Regions from separate parts of the Lactiplantibacillus brownii genome, predicted to be linked through region 1. Evidence: a T-box and tRNA genes for the amino acid it is inferred to sense, from the RefSeq annotation. Region 1 holds a T-box; the other regions hold tRNA genes.
What was found. A T-box is a leader RNA that pairs with one kind of tRNA and senses whether it is charged. The one in region 1 lies ahead of ileS (isoleucine--tRNA ligase), so its partner is inferred to be a tRNA-Ile.
Positions count from the first base shown of each region.

Region 2: it has a tRNA-Ile gene. The T-box ahead of ileS (isoleucine--tRNA ligase) is inferred to sense a tRNA for this amino acid. The anticodon was not compared.
Region 3: it has a tRNA-Ile gene. The T-box ahead of ileS (isoleucine--tRNA ligase) is inferred to sense a tRNA for this amino acid. The anticodon was not compared.

Region 1 covers NZ_JAVCWF010000001.1:1,769,208-1,773,889, reverse strand. Annotated here, with positions in the region: gene RA086_RS08265 (YlmH family RNA-binding protein) at 1-535, shown strand, start outside; gene RA086_RS08260 (DivIVA domain-containing protein) at 555-1,256, shown strand; T-box leader at 1,289-1,502, shown strand; gene ileS (isoleucine--tRNA ligase) at 1,604-4,402, shown strand; gene dapF (diaminopimelate epimerase) at 4,667-4,682, shown strand, end outside.
Region 2 covers NZ_JAVCWF010000001.1:540,038-544,719, forward strand. Annotated here, with positions in the region: gene lysS (lysine--tRNA ligase) at 1-1,387, shown strand, start outside; rRNA gene RA086_RS02140 (16S ribosomal RNA) at 2,025-3,590, shown strand; tRNA gene RA086_RS02145 (tRNA-Ile) at 3,678-3,751, shown strand; tRNA gene RA086_RS02150 (tRNA-Ala) at 3,781-3,853, shown strand; rRNA gene RA086_RS02155 (23S ribosomal RNA) at 4,011-4,682, shown strand, end outside.
Region 3 covers NZ_JAVCWF010000001.1:1,165,242-1,169,923, reverse strand. Annotated here, with positions in the region: rRNA gene RA086_RS05145 (23S ribosomal RNA) at 1-2,710, opposite strand, end outside; tRNA gene RA086_RS05140 (tRNA-Ala) at 2,868-2,940, opposite strand; tRNA gene RA086_RS05135 (tRNA-Ile) at 2,970-3,043, opposite strand; rRNA gene RA086_RS05130 (16S ribosomal RNA) at 3,131-4,682, opposite strand, start outside.

The DNA of each region.
Region 1 (4,682 bases):
AGCTGATTTTCAAATAACATTATTCAATATTGTTTATCCAATCAAATTTGCGACGTTGAAACACGGCCATATTTTAGGAACCTTAGCCAACTCCGGCGTTGAACGGGATGTCTTCGGGGATATCGTGTCAGACGGTGAAGCTTGGCAGTTCTACTGCGAAAGTGAAATGGCGACTTACTTCAGTGATCAAGTTGACCGCTTTGGTAAGACCAAGGTTCATTTAACGCCTGTGCCATTGAGCAACGCGGTTGATCCACAAAATGATTGGGAAACGATTACGACCACGGTCAGTTCTTTACGTGCAGATAGTGTGATCAAGGCAGCATTTAACCTGTCACGCCACCATGCTAAGGAATTGATCGAGGGGGCGCATGTTCGTCTGAATTGGGCCGATTTGCCTAAAGCAGATTACGAGATTGCGTTGTTGGATATGTTGAGTGTAAATCATTACGGCCGGGTCCGGTTGACCGAAATTGGCGGTGAGACGAAAAAGTCGCGGTTGCGAATTACTTTAAATATTATTCATAGTAAATAGGTATTGGAGGAAATTTAGTATGGTGTTAAGTCCTGATGACATTCATAACAAAGAGTTTTCCACGAAACTCCGTGGTTACAATATTGACGAGGTAAATGATTTTCTGGAACAAATTATTAAGGATTATCAAATTACCTTGAAGCAAAATAAGGACCTCCAGGAACGTTTAGACGCTAGTGAAGGTAAGCTCAAATACTTCAACGAACTGAAGGATTCCTTGAATCAGTCGATCTTGGTTGCCCAAGAAGCTGCCGACAAAGTTAAGACTAATTCGAAGAAGGAAGCAGACATCATTACCCGTGAAGCTCAAAAGCAAGCTTCTGACATTGTCAGTGAAGCCACGGATAAGTCGAACCAGATGATCGATGAAGCCTCACAAAAGGCTAAACGGTTATCCGTTGAAACGGATGATTTGAAGAAACAAACGCGGGTCTTCCGCCAACGACTCCAAGTGATGCTTGAATCACAATTGGAAGTTGTTAAGAGCAAAGATTGGGATCAACTACTCAGCGAAACCGATACCTCGAGTTACTCAGAGATTCAACATGTCTTGAAAGATGATAACCTTGACAACGGCGCCAATGCGAGCGTAAACTCGGAAGCAGTTGCTGAAATCACTGAACCAGCTTCTGGTGAAACCCCAGTCGCTGACGGTGGTGACCAAGCACAACAACAAACGGTGGTTATTTTCCCTGATGATGATGTTGACTCCGCGAAGTAAGTCGACTAGAATCAACAGTACAGATTAATTTTATTAACATTTTGAGGAGAACAGCAAACAACTTAGTGATACGCGCAGAGAGTCGGGGCTAGTGTGAACCCGATCGTTCCTCACGAAGTTGCAGATCATCTCCGAATGTCGACCTGAAATGAGTAAGGTCGACCGGTTCATGACCGTTACCCATGCTTATGAGAGAATCTAAACAATTCTAAAATTGGGTGGTACCACGATAACTTCGTCCCTTGTTGGGCGGAGTTTTTTTGTATCTAAAATTTCATGATTGATTTGGTAAAATATGATCATTTGTAGGTATCGGCAGTTGTCAAAAAATATTAAGGAGTGGTCAAATGCGCGTTAAAGAAACGCTTAATCTCGGTAAAACCAAGTTTAAAATGCGTGGTAACTTACCAGTGAAAGAACTCGAACGTGAAAATGTTTGGGCGGAAAACAAAGTCTATGAACAACGTCAAAAATTAAATGAAGGTAAGCCAACCTTTATTTTGCATGATGGGCCACCATACGCTAATGGTGATATCCATATGGGTCATGCGTTGAATAAAATTACTAAGGACTTTATTGTCCGTTATAAATCAATGAATGGCTTTCGCGCACCTTACGTTCCCGGTTGGGATACTCATGGGTTGCCAATCGAACAAAAGTTACAACAAGCGGGCTATGATCGTAAAAAGATGAGTACTAACGACTTTCGGGAACTTTGTCGCGAATATGCGTTGAAACAAGTCGATCGTCAACGTGACGAATTCAAGCGGTTGGGTGTTGCCGGTGAATGGGATAATCCTTATTTGACGTTGAAGCCAGAATTCGAAGCCGCTCAAATCCGGGTCTTCGGGGCCTTTGCCAAACGCCATTTGATCTATCGTGGCAAGAAGCCCGTCTACTGGTCATGGTCTTCAGAATCTGCCTTGGCAGAAGCCGAAGTAGAATATCATGACGTGACGTCACCATCTGCCTTTTATGGTGAAAAAGTGATCGACGGTAAGGGTGTCTTAGATGACAACACTTATATGGTCGTTTGGACCACCACCCCTTGGACGATTCCAGCTTCTGAAGGGATCACAATCGATGCTGGTTTCGATTACGCGGTTGTGCAACATAGTGGTGACGACCGGAACTATGTCATTGCCGCAGAATTAGTTGATGAAAATGCCAAGCGCTTCGGTTGGGAAGACGTCAAAGTCGTTAAAACCGTTAAAGGTGCTGACTTAGATCGGGTCATTTGTGAACATCCATTTGATGCGAGTCGTAAATTAGTGACCATGCTTGGTGATTTCGTAACCTTGGACTCAGGGACTGGGCTAGTGCATACTGCGCCTGGTTATGGGGAAGATGATTACCGCATCGGGATGAAGTATGATTTGCCGGTCTTTGCACCAGTAAACAACCAAGGAATCTTAACTGCTGAAGCGGGGCCTGATTTTGAAGGGGTCTTCTATGATGATGCCAATAAGATTGCGTTAGATAAATTAAAGGCTGCCGGCTTGTTGCTTGATTACATGCCTTATGAACACAGTTATCCCTTTGACTGGCGGACGAAGAAGCCAATCATCTTCCGGGCAACGCCACAATGGTTTGCTTCAGTGGGTGATATGCGTGATGAAATTTTACACGCGATTGATGACGTCAAATTCTTCCCTGATTGGGGTCAAAAACGGCTGCACAATATGATTCGTGATCGTGGTGACTGGGTCATTTCACGGCAACGGGTCTGGGGTGTGCCACTACCAATTTTCTATGGTGAAGATGGCACGGCAATTATGACTGAAGAAACGATCAACCATGTCGCTGATTTAGTGGGTCAATATGGCTCAAATGTTTGGTTTGAACGTGATGCCAAAGACTTATTGCCAGCAGGCTTTACGAGTGAACATTCACCAAATGGCACTTTCACTAAAGAAAACGACATTATGGATGTTTGGTTCGATTCAGGCTCGTCACATCAAGGTGTCTTGGCAGAACGGCCTTATTTGACCTATCCAGCTGATCTATATTTGGAAGGCTCCGACCAATATCGTGGCTGGTTCAACTCTAGTTTGATCACGAGTGTGGCCGTTTCTGGTCATGCCCCATACAAACAAGTCTTGTCACAAGGCTTCACCTTGGACAACAAGGGCCGCAAGATGAGTAAGTCGCTCGGTAATACGATTGCGCCAGCAGAAGTCATCAAACAAATGGGTGCTGAAATCGTTCGTTTATGGGTCTCATCCGTTGATACGAGCTCTGACGTGCGGGTCTCCATGGAAAGCTTCAAACAAGTTGCCGATGGGTACAAGAAGTTCCGAAATACCATGCGGTTCATGTTAGCTAATACGACTGATTATGATCCAGCCGAGAATCGGGTCGCTTTTGAAGACTTGGCAACAGTTGATCAGTATATGGCAGTCCGCTTGAATGATTTCGTGGCGGAAGTCAAGGATCATTACGATCACTATGATTTCTTGGACATCTACAAGAAACTTTTAAACTTCTTAACGGTTGATTTATCTAATTTCTATTTGGATATTGCCAAAGATATCATGTATATCGATGCTGAAGACAGCCATTCACGGCGGTCGATGCAAACGGTCTTCTATGACGTCTTGGTCGCATTGACAAAACTCTTTACGCCAATGTTGCCACATACTACGGAAGAAATTTGGCCATTCTTGAAAGAAGCTGGCGAATTTGCCCAATTGACAGAATTGCCAACGGTGAAGACCTATGCCAATGCAACCGAATTGAACACTAATTGGCAAAAATTCATGGACTTACGGAGCAACGTTTTGAAGGCGTTGGAAGAAGCTCGTGACGCCAAATTGATTGGGAAATCTTTAGAAGCTCATTTGGACTTATACGTTGACACTGAAACTAAGACATTATTGGACAGTTTACACACCGATGTCCGTCAAATGTTGATGGTCTCAGGACTGGACTTACATGATTTAGCGGCGGCGCCAAGTGATGCCGAGACTTTTGGTGACCATGCAGCCATCAAAGTGAGCCATGCGGCTGGTGAAGTTTGTTCACGTTGTCGGATGACGAAGACTGATGTCGGTAGCGATGAAGCTTATCCAATGCTTTGTGCGCGTTGTGCCGAAATCGTTCGGACGAACTATCCTGAATCAGTGACAACTGGTTTGGAAGCTTAATTAAACACTTGATAGAACGGGTTAACTGACAGGCAACTGTTGGTTAGCCCGTTTTTATTAAAATATGGCATTAATTGTCCGTCTCCGTGGACCAGCACGTTTCAGACCAACTGGAACGGACAATTAACCAATGACTTACAAATAGGATGGTGACACCACATTAGTTTCATTAAGTTTTTGGTTCTTCGGAATTGAAATATTGTTAAAAAGTCAGTATGATAGTGAAGTAACTAAAACCGAGTTTATTAAATAGATAGGATGCTGATGGCAGTGAAAATGA
Region 2 (4,682 bases), 1.2 Mb from region 1:
TTTAGCGGAAGATTTAACCGAAAAATACGGTGACATGGACAAAGATGACCTTGATGCTAAAAAGGTGACCGCAACCATTGCTGGCCGGATGTTGGCTAAACGTGGTAAGGGTAAGGTTGGCTTTGCTGACCTCTGGGACCGTTCTGGCAAAATGCAGTTATACGTTCGTAAAGACGTTGTCGGCGAAGAGGTCTATCATATTTTCAAGCGTTCTGATATTGGTGACTTTCTTGGTATTACCGGTGAAGTCTTCAAGACAGATTCTGGGGAATTAACGATTAAAGCAACGAATGTGACGTTCTTATCGAAGGCGTTGCGGCCATTACCTGATAAGTTCCATGGCTTACAAAATGTGGAACAAATCTATCGTCAACGTTACTTGGATTTGATCTCTAATCGTGATAGTTTTGATCGGTTCTTAAAGCGGACTAAAATCATTTCAGCGATTCGGCATCATTTAGATAGTAATGATTTCATCGAAGTTGAAACACCAATGTTGCATAACCAAGCTGGTGGTGCCTCAGCACGACCATTTATTACGCATCATAATGCTTTGAACATTGATCTCTACTTACGGATTGCGTTGGAACTACATTTGAAGCGCCTAATCGTCGGTGGTATGGAAAAAGTCTATGAAATCGGACGTGTTTTCCGTAATGAAGGGATGGATCGTGAACATAACCCTGAATTTACAATGTTGGAAAGCTACGTGGCTTATTATGATTTCCATGATGTCATGGCCGAAACGGAAGGTATTTTCAAAGCTGCTGCTAAAGCGGTAACTGATGACGGCATCATTACTTATCATGGTCAAACAGTTGATTTGAATAAGCCATTCAAGCAAGTGCATATGGTTGATGCTATCAAGGCCCAAACTGGGATTGATTTCTGGCAACCAATGTCCTTAGATGATGCGCGTAAATTAGCGGATGAACATCATGTTAAGTATGAATCTTATTGGAAGGTTGGCCATATTATTAATGCGTTCTTCGAAGAATTCGTTGAAGATACGCTTAATGAACCGACCTTTATCTATGGTCATCCAGTTGAAATTTCACCATTGGCCAAGAAGAACGAAAAGGATCCTCGATTTACTGACCGGTTTGAATTATTCATTTTAGGTAATGAATATGCCAATGCCTTTAGCGAATTAAATGATCCTATCGATCAACGCCAACGTTTTGAAGCACAGGCTGCTGAACGGACTGCTGGTAATGATGAAGCAGAACATATTGATGAAGACTTCGTAGAAGCTTTGGAATATGGGATGCCGCCTACTGGTGGTTTAGGTATCGGAATTGATCGCTTGGTCATGTTGATGACGGATGCGGATTCCATTCGTGACGTATTGCTGTTCCCAACCATGCGTCCTGAAGAAGATAAGTAGTTAATTTAAAGTCTCGTTGAAATTAGTTGTGACTAATTTCAACGAGATTTTTTTGGTTTCTAACATGTTTTGAGTCATTCTGTAGGGGCTTTTGGTTGATTTTAATGAGTTAACGTAATTTTTTTTAAAAAGTGAGGTAATTTTTTAGCCGAACAATTATTTTGACTGGTTGCGTAATCATCCATGGTTAAGGGGCAAGCTGCTACAAAACACGATTGTTTATGTGCCAAATATGTTGAATGACTACTAATATCCGTACATTTACAAAATGGCAATGTCGACATGGTAATATTGACTGGTTATTTTTGCAATTTAGGGCTTGCAATCTGCCCGGATAATTGGTAAATTAGTATACGTTGTTGAGGCGCACAAAGCGGTTAGCCGCAAGTCTTCAACGAAAATCAATTATAAAAAAGTTGTTGACATGTTGTTCTCAACTTGGTATGATGATTAAGTTACGTTGAGGTAATCAACCAACAAATTAGACCTTTGAAAACTGAACAAAGTTTCGACAAATCAAATGTGTAGGGTCTAGCAATCCTTGTGATTGTTAGCAAAACATTTGCGAAGTCAATTCGTGAAAACAATTAATAAATTTGAACCAACTTTTTAAATGAGCTTTTTTAGAACTCATCATTAATTTGAGAGTTTGATCCTGGCTCAGGACGAACGCTGGCGGCGTGCCTAATACATGCAAGTCGAACGAACTCTGGTAATGATTGGTACTTGTATCATGATTTACATTTGAGTGAGTGGCGAACTGGTGAGTAACACGTGGGAAACCTGCCCAGAAGTGGGGGATAACACCTGGAAACAGATGCTAATACCGCATAACAACTCGGACCGCATGGTCTGAGTTTGAAAGATGGCTTCGGCTATCACTTTTGGATGGTCCCGCGGCGTATTAGCTAGATGGTGGGGTAACGGCTCACCATGGCAATGATACGTAGCCGACCTGAGAGGGTAATCGGCCACATTGGGACTGAGACACGGCCCAAACTCCTACGGGAGGCAGCAGTAGGGAATCTTCCACAATGGACGAAAGTCTGATGGAGCAACGCCGCGTGAGTGAAGAAGGGTTTCGGCTCGTAAAACTCTGTTGTTAAAGAAGAACATATCTGAGAGTAACTGTTCAGGTATTGACGGTATTTAACCAGAAAGCCACGGCTAACTACGTGCCAGCAGCCGCGGTAATACGTAGGTGGCAAGCGTTGTCCGGATTTATTGGGCGTAAAGCGAGCGCAGGCGGTTTTTTAAGTCTGATGTGAAAGCCTTCGGCTTAACCGAAGAAGTGCATCGGAAACTGGGAAACTTGAGTGCAGAAGAGGACAGTGGAACTCCATGTGTAGCGGTGAAATGCGTAGATATATGGAAGAACACCAGTGGCGAAGGCGGCTGTCTGGTCTGTAACTGACGCTGAGGCTCGAAAGTATGGGTAGCAAACAGGATTAGATACCCTGGTAGTCCATACCGTAAACGATGAATGCTAAGTGTTGGAGGGTTTCCGCCCTTCAGTGCTGCAGCTAACGCATTAAGCATTCCGCCTGGGGAGTACGGCCGCAAGGCTGAAACTCAAAGGAATTGACGGGGGCCCGCACAAGCGGTGGAGCATGTGGTTTAATTCGAAGCTACGCGAAGAACCTTACCAGGTCTTGACATACTATGCAAATCTAAGAGATTAGACGTTCCCTTCGGGGACATGGATACAGGTGGTGCATGGTTGTCGTCAGCTCGTGTCGTGAGATGTTGGGTTAAGTCCCGCAACGAGCGCAACCCTTATTATCAGTTGCCAGCATTAAGTTGGGCACTCTGGTGAGACTGCCGGTGACAAACCGGAGGAAGGTGGGGATGACGTCAAATCATCATGCCCCTTATGACCTGGGCTACACACGTGCTACAATGGATGGTACAACGAGTTGCGAACTCGCGAGAGTAAGCTAATCTCTTAAAGCCATTCTCAGTTCGGATTGTAGGCTGCAACTCGCCTACATGAAGTCGGAATCGCTAGTAATCGCGGATCAGCATGCCGCGGTGAATACGTTCCCGGGCCTTGTACACACCGCCCGTCACACCATGAGAGTTTGTAACACCCAAAGTCGGTGGGGTAACCTTCGGGAGCCAACCGCCTAAGGTGGGACAGATGATTAGGGTGAAGTCGTAACAAGGTAGCCGTAGGAGAACCTGCGGCTGGATCACCTCCTTTCTAAGGAATATTACGGAAACCTTACACATGATTGTTGAAACTTTGTTTAGTTTTGAGAGGTCTAACTCTCAATTTAATAACGCTTTTGGGCCTATAGCTCAGTTGGTGAGAGCGCACGCCTGATAAGCGTGAGGTCGATGGTTCGAGTCCATTTAGGCCCATCGAGAACGCATAGTTCTTGTATCACTATGGGGAATTAGCTCAGCTGGGAGAGCACCTGCTTTGCAAGCAGGAGGTCAACGGTTCGATCCCGTTATTCTCCATTGACGACATTGGTCGTCAACGAAACTTGTTCTTTGAAAACTAGATAATATCAAATATATTTTTTCATAATGAAACCGAGAACACCGCGTTTTTTGAGTTTTTTAAAAGAAGTTTAATCGCTAAACTCAATTAATCGTATTTTCCTTTGGAAAATAAGGTTAAGTTAACAAGGGCGCATGGTGAATGCCTTGGCACTAGGAGCCGATGAAGGACGGGACTAACACCGATATGCTTCGGGGAGCTGTACGTAAGCTATGATCCGGAGATTTCCGAATGGGGCAACCCAGCAGTTTTAATCAACTGTTACCGCTAGATGAATTCATAATCTAGTCGGAGGTAAACGCTGTGAACTGAAACATCTCATTAGCAGCAGGAAAATAAAGAAATTTCGATTCCCTAAGTAGCGGCGAGCGAACGGGGAACAGCCCAAACCAGAGAGCTTGCTCTTTGGGGTTGTAGGACTGAACATTTGAGTTACCAAAAAGTTTGATAGTCGAAGGATTTGGGAAAATCCGCCATAGATGGTGATAGCCCAGTAGATTAAATCAAGCTTTCTCAGTTCAGTATCCTGAGTACGGCGGAACACGTGAAATTCCGTCGGAATCTGGGAGGACCATCTCCCAAGGCTAAATACTACCTAGTGACCGATAGTGAACCAGTACCGTGAGGGAAAGGTGAAAAGCACCCCGGAAGGGGAGTGAAATAGTTCCTGAAACCATGTGCCTACAATAAGTCAGAGCGCGTTAATGCGTGATGGCGTGCCTTTTGTAGAATGAACCGGCGAGTTACGATCCCGTGCAAGGTTAAGACTGAAAAGTCGGAGCCGTA
Region 3 (4,682 bases), 600 kb from region 1:
ACACCAGAGGTATGTCCATCCCGGTCCTCTCGTACTAAGGACAGCTCCTCTCAAATTTCCTACGCCCGCGACGGATAGGGACCGAACTGTCTCACGACGTTCTGAACCCAGCTCGCGTACCGCTTTAATGGGCGAACAGCCCAACCCTTGGGACCGACTACAGCCCCAGGATGCGATGAGCCGACATCGAGGTGCCAAACCTCCCCGTCGATGTGGACTCTTGGGGGAGATAAGCCTGTTATCCCCAGGGTAGCTTTTATCCGTTGAGCGATGGCCCTTCCATACGGTACCACCGGATCACTAAGCCCGACTTTCGTCCCTGCTCGACCTGTCTGTCTCGCAGTCAAGCTCCCTTGTGCCTTTACACTCTGCGAATGATTTCCAACCATTCTGAGGGAACCTTTGGGCGCCTCCGTTACTTTTTAGGAGGCGACCGCCCCAGTCAAACTGCCCACCTGACACTGTCTCCCGCCACGATTAGTGGCGCGGGTTAGAGTGGTCATACAGCGAGGGTAGTATCCCACCAACGCCTCCACCGAAACTAGCGTTCCGGTTTCTATGGCTCCTACCTATCCTGTACAAGCTGTACAAACACTCAATATCAAGCTACAGTAAAGCTCCATGGGGTCTTTCCGTCCTGTCGCGGGTAGTCCGCATCTTCACGGACAATATAATTTCACCGAGTCTCTCGTTGAGACAGTGCCCAGATCGTTACGCCTTTCGTGCGGGTCGGAACTTACCCGACAAGGAATTTCGCTACCTTAGGACCGTTATAGTTACGGCCGCCGTTTACTGGGGCTTCAATTCTGAGCTTCGCCGAAGCTAACCCATCCTTTTAACCTTCCAGCACCGGGCAGGCGTCAGCCCCTATACGTCATCTTACGATTTTGCAGAGACCTGTGTTTTTGATAAACAGTCGCCTGGGCCTATTCACTGCGGCTGATCTTTCGATCAGCACCCCTTCTCCCGAAGTTACGGGGTCATTTTGCCGAGTTCCTTAACGAGAGTTCACTCGCTCACCTTAGGATTCTCTCCTCGACTACCTGTGTTGGTTTGCGGTACGGGTAGTTAAATACTCACTAGAAGCTTTTCTCGGCAGTGTGACATCAGACGCTTCGCTACTAAATTTCGCTCCCCATCGCAACTTGTCCTTAAAGTGAAAAGCATTTGACTCTTCACAAGACTTGTTGTTTGGACATTCTAATCCAACAGAATGCACATCTTAGCCTACTGCGTCCCTCCATCGTTCAAACGCATTTAACTAGTACAGGAATATCAACCTGTTATCCATCGTCTACGCCTCTCGGCCTCGACTTAGGTCCCGACTAACCCTGGGAGGACGAGCCTTCCCCAGGAAACCTTAGTCATTCGGTGGATGGGATTCTCACCCATCTTTCGCTACTCATACCGGCATTCTCACTTCTAAGCGCTCCACAAGTCCTTACAGTCTTGCTTCACCGCCCTTAGAACGCTCTCCTATCACGTGACCTAATGGTCACATCCACAGTTTCGGTAGTATACTTAGCCCCGGTACATTTTCGGCGCAGGATCACTCGACTAGTGAGCTATTACGCACTCTTTAAATGGTGGCTGCTTCTGAGCCAACATCCTAGTTGTCTATGCAACTCCACATCCTTTTCCACTTAGTATACATTTAGGGACCTTAACTGGTGATCTGGGCTGTTCCCCTTTCGACGGTGGATCTTATCACTCATCGTCTGACTCCCGGATATGAATCAATGGCATTCGGAGTTTATCTGAATTCAGTAACCCAAGACGGGCCCCTAGTCCAAATAGTGCTCTACCTCCATGATCCTTAATCCGAGGCTAGCCCTAAAGCTATTTCGGAGAGAACCAGCTATCTCCAAGTTCGTTTGGAATTTCACCGCTATCCACACCTCATCCCAGCAATTTTCAACTTACACGGGTTCGGTCCTCCAGTGCGTTTTACCGCACCTTCAACCTGGACATGGATAGGTCACCTGGTTTCGGGTCTACAACCTCGTACTAAAAACGCCCATTTCAGACTCGCTTTCGCTACGGCTCCGACTTTTCAGTCTTAACCTTGCACGGGATCGTAACTCGCCGGTTCATTCTACAAAAGGCACGCCATCACGCATTAACGCGCTCTGACTTATTGTAGGCACATGGTTTCAGGAACTATTTCACTCCCCTTCCGGGGTGCTTTTCACCTTTCCCTCACGGTACTGGTTCACTATCGGTCACTAGGTAGTATTTAGCCTTGGGAGATGGTCCTCCCAGATTCCGACGGAATTTCACGTGTTCCGCCGTACTCAGGATACTGAACTGAGAAAGCTTGATTTAATCTACTGGGCTATCACCATCTATGGCGGATTTTCCCAAATCCTTCGACTATCAAACTTTTTGGTAACTCAAATGTTCAGTCCTACAACCCCAAAGAGCAAGCTCTCTGGTTTGGGCTGTTCCCCGTTCGCTCGCCGCTACTTAGGGAATCGAAATTTCTTTATTTTCCTGCTGCTAATGAGATGTTTCAGTTCACAGCGTTTACCTCCGACTAGATTATGAATTCATCTAGCGGTAACAGTTGATTAAAACTGCTGGGTTGCCCCATTCGGAAATCTCCGGATCATAGCTTACGTACAGCTCCCCGAAGCATATCGGTGTTAGTCCCGTCCTTCATCGGCTCCTAGTGCCAAGGCATTCACCATGCGCCCTTGTTAACTTAACCTTATTTTCCAAAGGAAAATACGATTAATTGAGTTTAGCGATTAAACTTCTTTTAAAAAACTCAAAAAACGCGGTGTTCTCGGTTTCATTATGAAAAAATATATTTGATATTATCTAGTTTTCAAAGAACAAGTTTCGTTGACGACCAATGTCGTCAATGGAGAATAACGGGATCGAACCGTTGACCTCCTGCTTGCAAAGCAGGTGCTCTCCCAGCTGAGCTAATTCCCCATAGTGATACAAGAACTATGCGTTCTCGATGGGCCTAAATGGACTCGAACCATCGACCTCACGCTTATCAGGCGTGCGCTCTCACCAACTGAGCTATAGGCCCAAAAGCGTTATTAAATTGAGAGTTAGACCTCTCAAAACTAAACAAAGTTTCAACAATCATGTGTAAGGTTTCCGTAATATTCCTTAGAAAGGAGGTGATCCAGCCGCAGGTTCTCCTACGGCTACCTTGTTACGACTTCACCCTAATCATCTGTCCCACCTTAGGCGGTTGGCTCCCGAAGGTTACCCCACCGACTTTGGGTGTTACAAACTCTCATGGTGTGACGGGCGGTGTGTACAAGGCCCGGGAACGTATTCACCGCGGCATGCTGATCCGCGATTACTAGCGATTCCGACTTCATGTAGGCGAGTTGCAGCCTACAATCCGAACTGAGAATGGCTTTAAGAGATTAGCTTACTCTCGCGAGTTCGCAACTCGTTGTACCATCCATTGTAGCACGTGTGTAGCCCAGGTCATAAGGGGCATGATGATTTGACGTCATCCCCACCTTCCTCCGGTTTGTCACCGGCAGTCTCACCAGAGTGCCCAACTTAATGCTGGCAACTGATAATAAGGGTTGCGCTCGTTGCGGGACTTAACCCAACATCTCACGACACGAGCTGACGACAACCATGCACCACCTGTATCCATGTCCCCGAAGGGAACGTCTAATCTCTTAGATTTGCATAGTATGTCAAGACCTGGTAAGGTTCTTCGCGTAGCTTCGAATTAAACCACATGCTCCACCGCTTGTGCGGGCCCCCGTCAATTCCTTTGAGTTTCAGCCTTGCGGCCGTACTCCCCAGGCGGAATGCTTAATGCGTTAGCTGCAGCACTGAAGGGCGGAAACCCTCCAACACTTAGCATTCATCGTTTACGGTATGGACTACCAGGGTATCTAATCCTGTTTGCTACCCATACTTTCGAGCCTCAGCGTCAGTTACAGACCAGACAGCCGCCTTCGCCACTGGTGTTCTTCCATATATCTACGCATTTCACCGCTACACATGGAGTTCCACTGTCCTCTTCTGCACTCAAGTTTCCCAGTTTCCGATGCACTTCTTCGGTTAAGCCGAAGGCTTTCACATCAGACTTAAAAAACCGCCTGCGCTCGCTTTACGCCCAATAAATCCGGACAACGCTTGCCACCTACGTATTACCGCGGCTGCTGGCACGTAGTTAGCCGTGGCTTTCTGGTTAAATACCGTCAATACCTGAACAGTTACTCTCAGATATGTTCTTCTTTAACAACAGAGTTTTACGAGCCGAAACCCTTCTTCACTCACGCGGCGTTGCTCCATCAGACTTTCGTCCATTGTGGAAGATTCCCTACTGCTGCCTCCCGTAGGAGTTTGGGCCGTGTCTCAGTCCCAATGTGGCCGATTACCCTCTCAGGTCGGCTACGTATCATTGCCATGGTGAGCCGTTACCCCACCATCTAGCTAATACGCCGCGGGACCATCCAAAAGTGATAGCCGAAGCCATCTTTCAAACTCAGACCATGCGGTCCGAGTTGTTATGCGGTATTAGCATCTGTTTCCAGGTGTTATCCCCCACTTCTGGGCAGGTTTCCCACGTGTTACTCACCAGTTCGCCACTCACTCAAATGTAAATCATGATACAAGTACCAATCATTACCAGAGTTCGTTCGACTTGCATGTATTAGGCACGCCGCCAGCGTTCGTCCTGAGCCAGGATC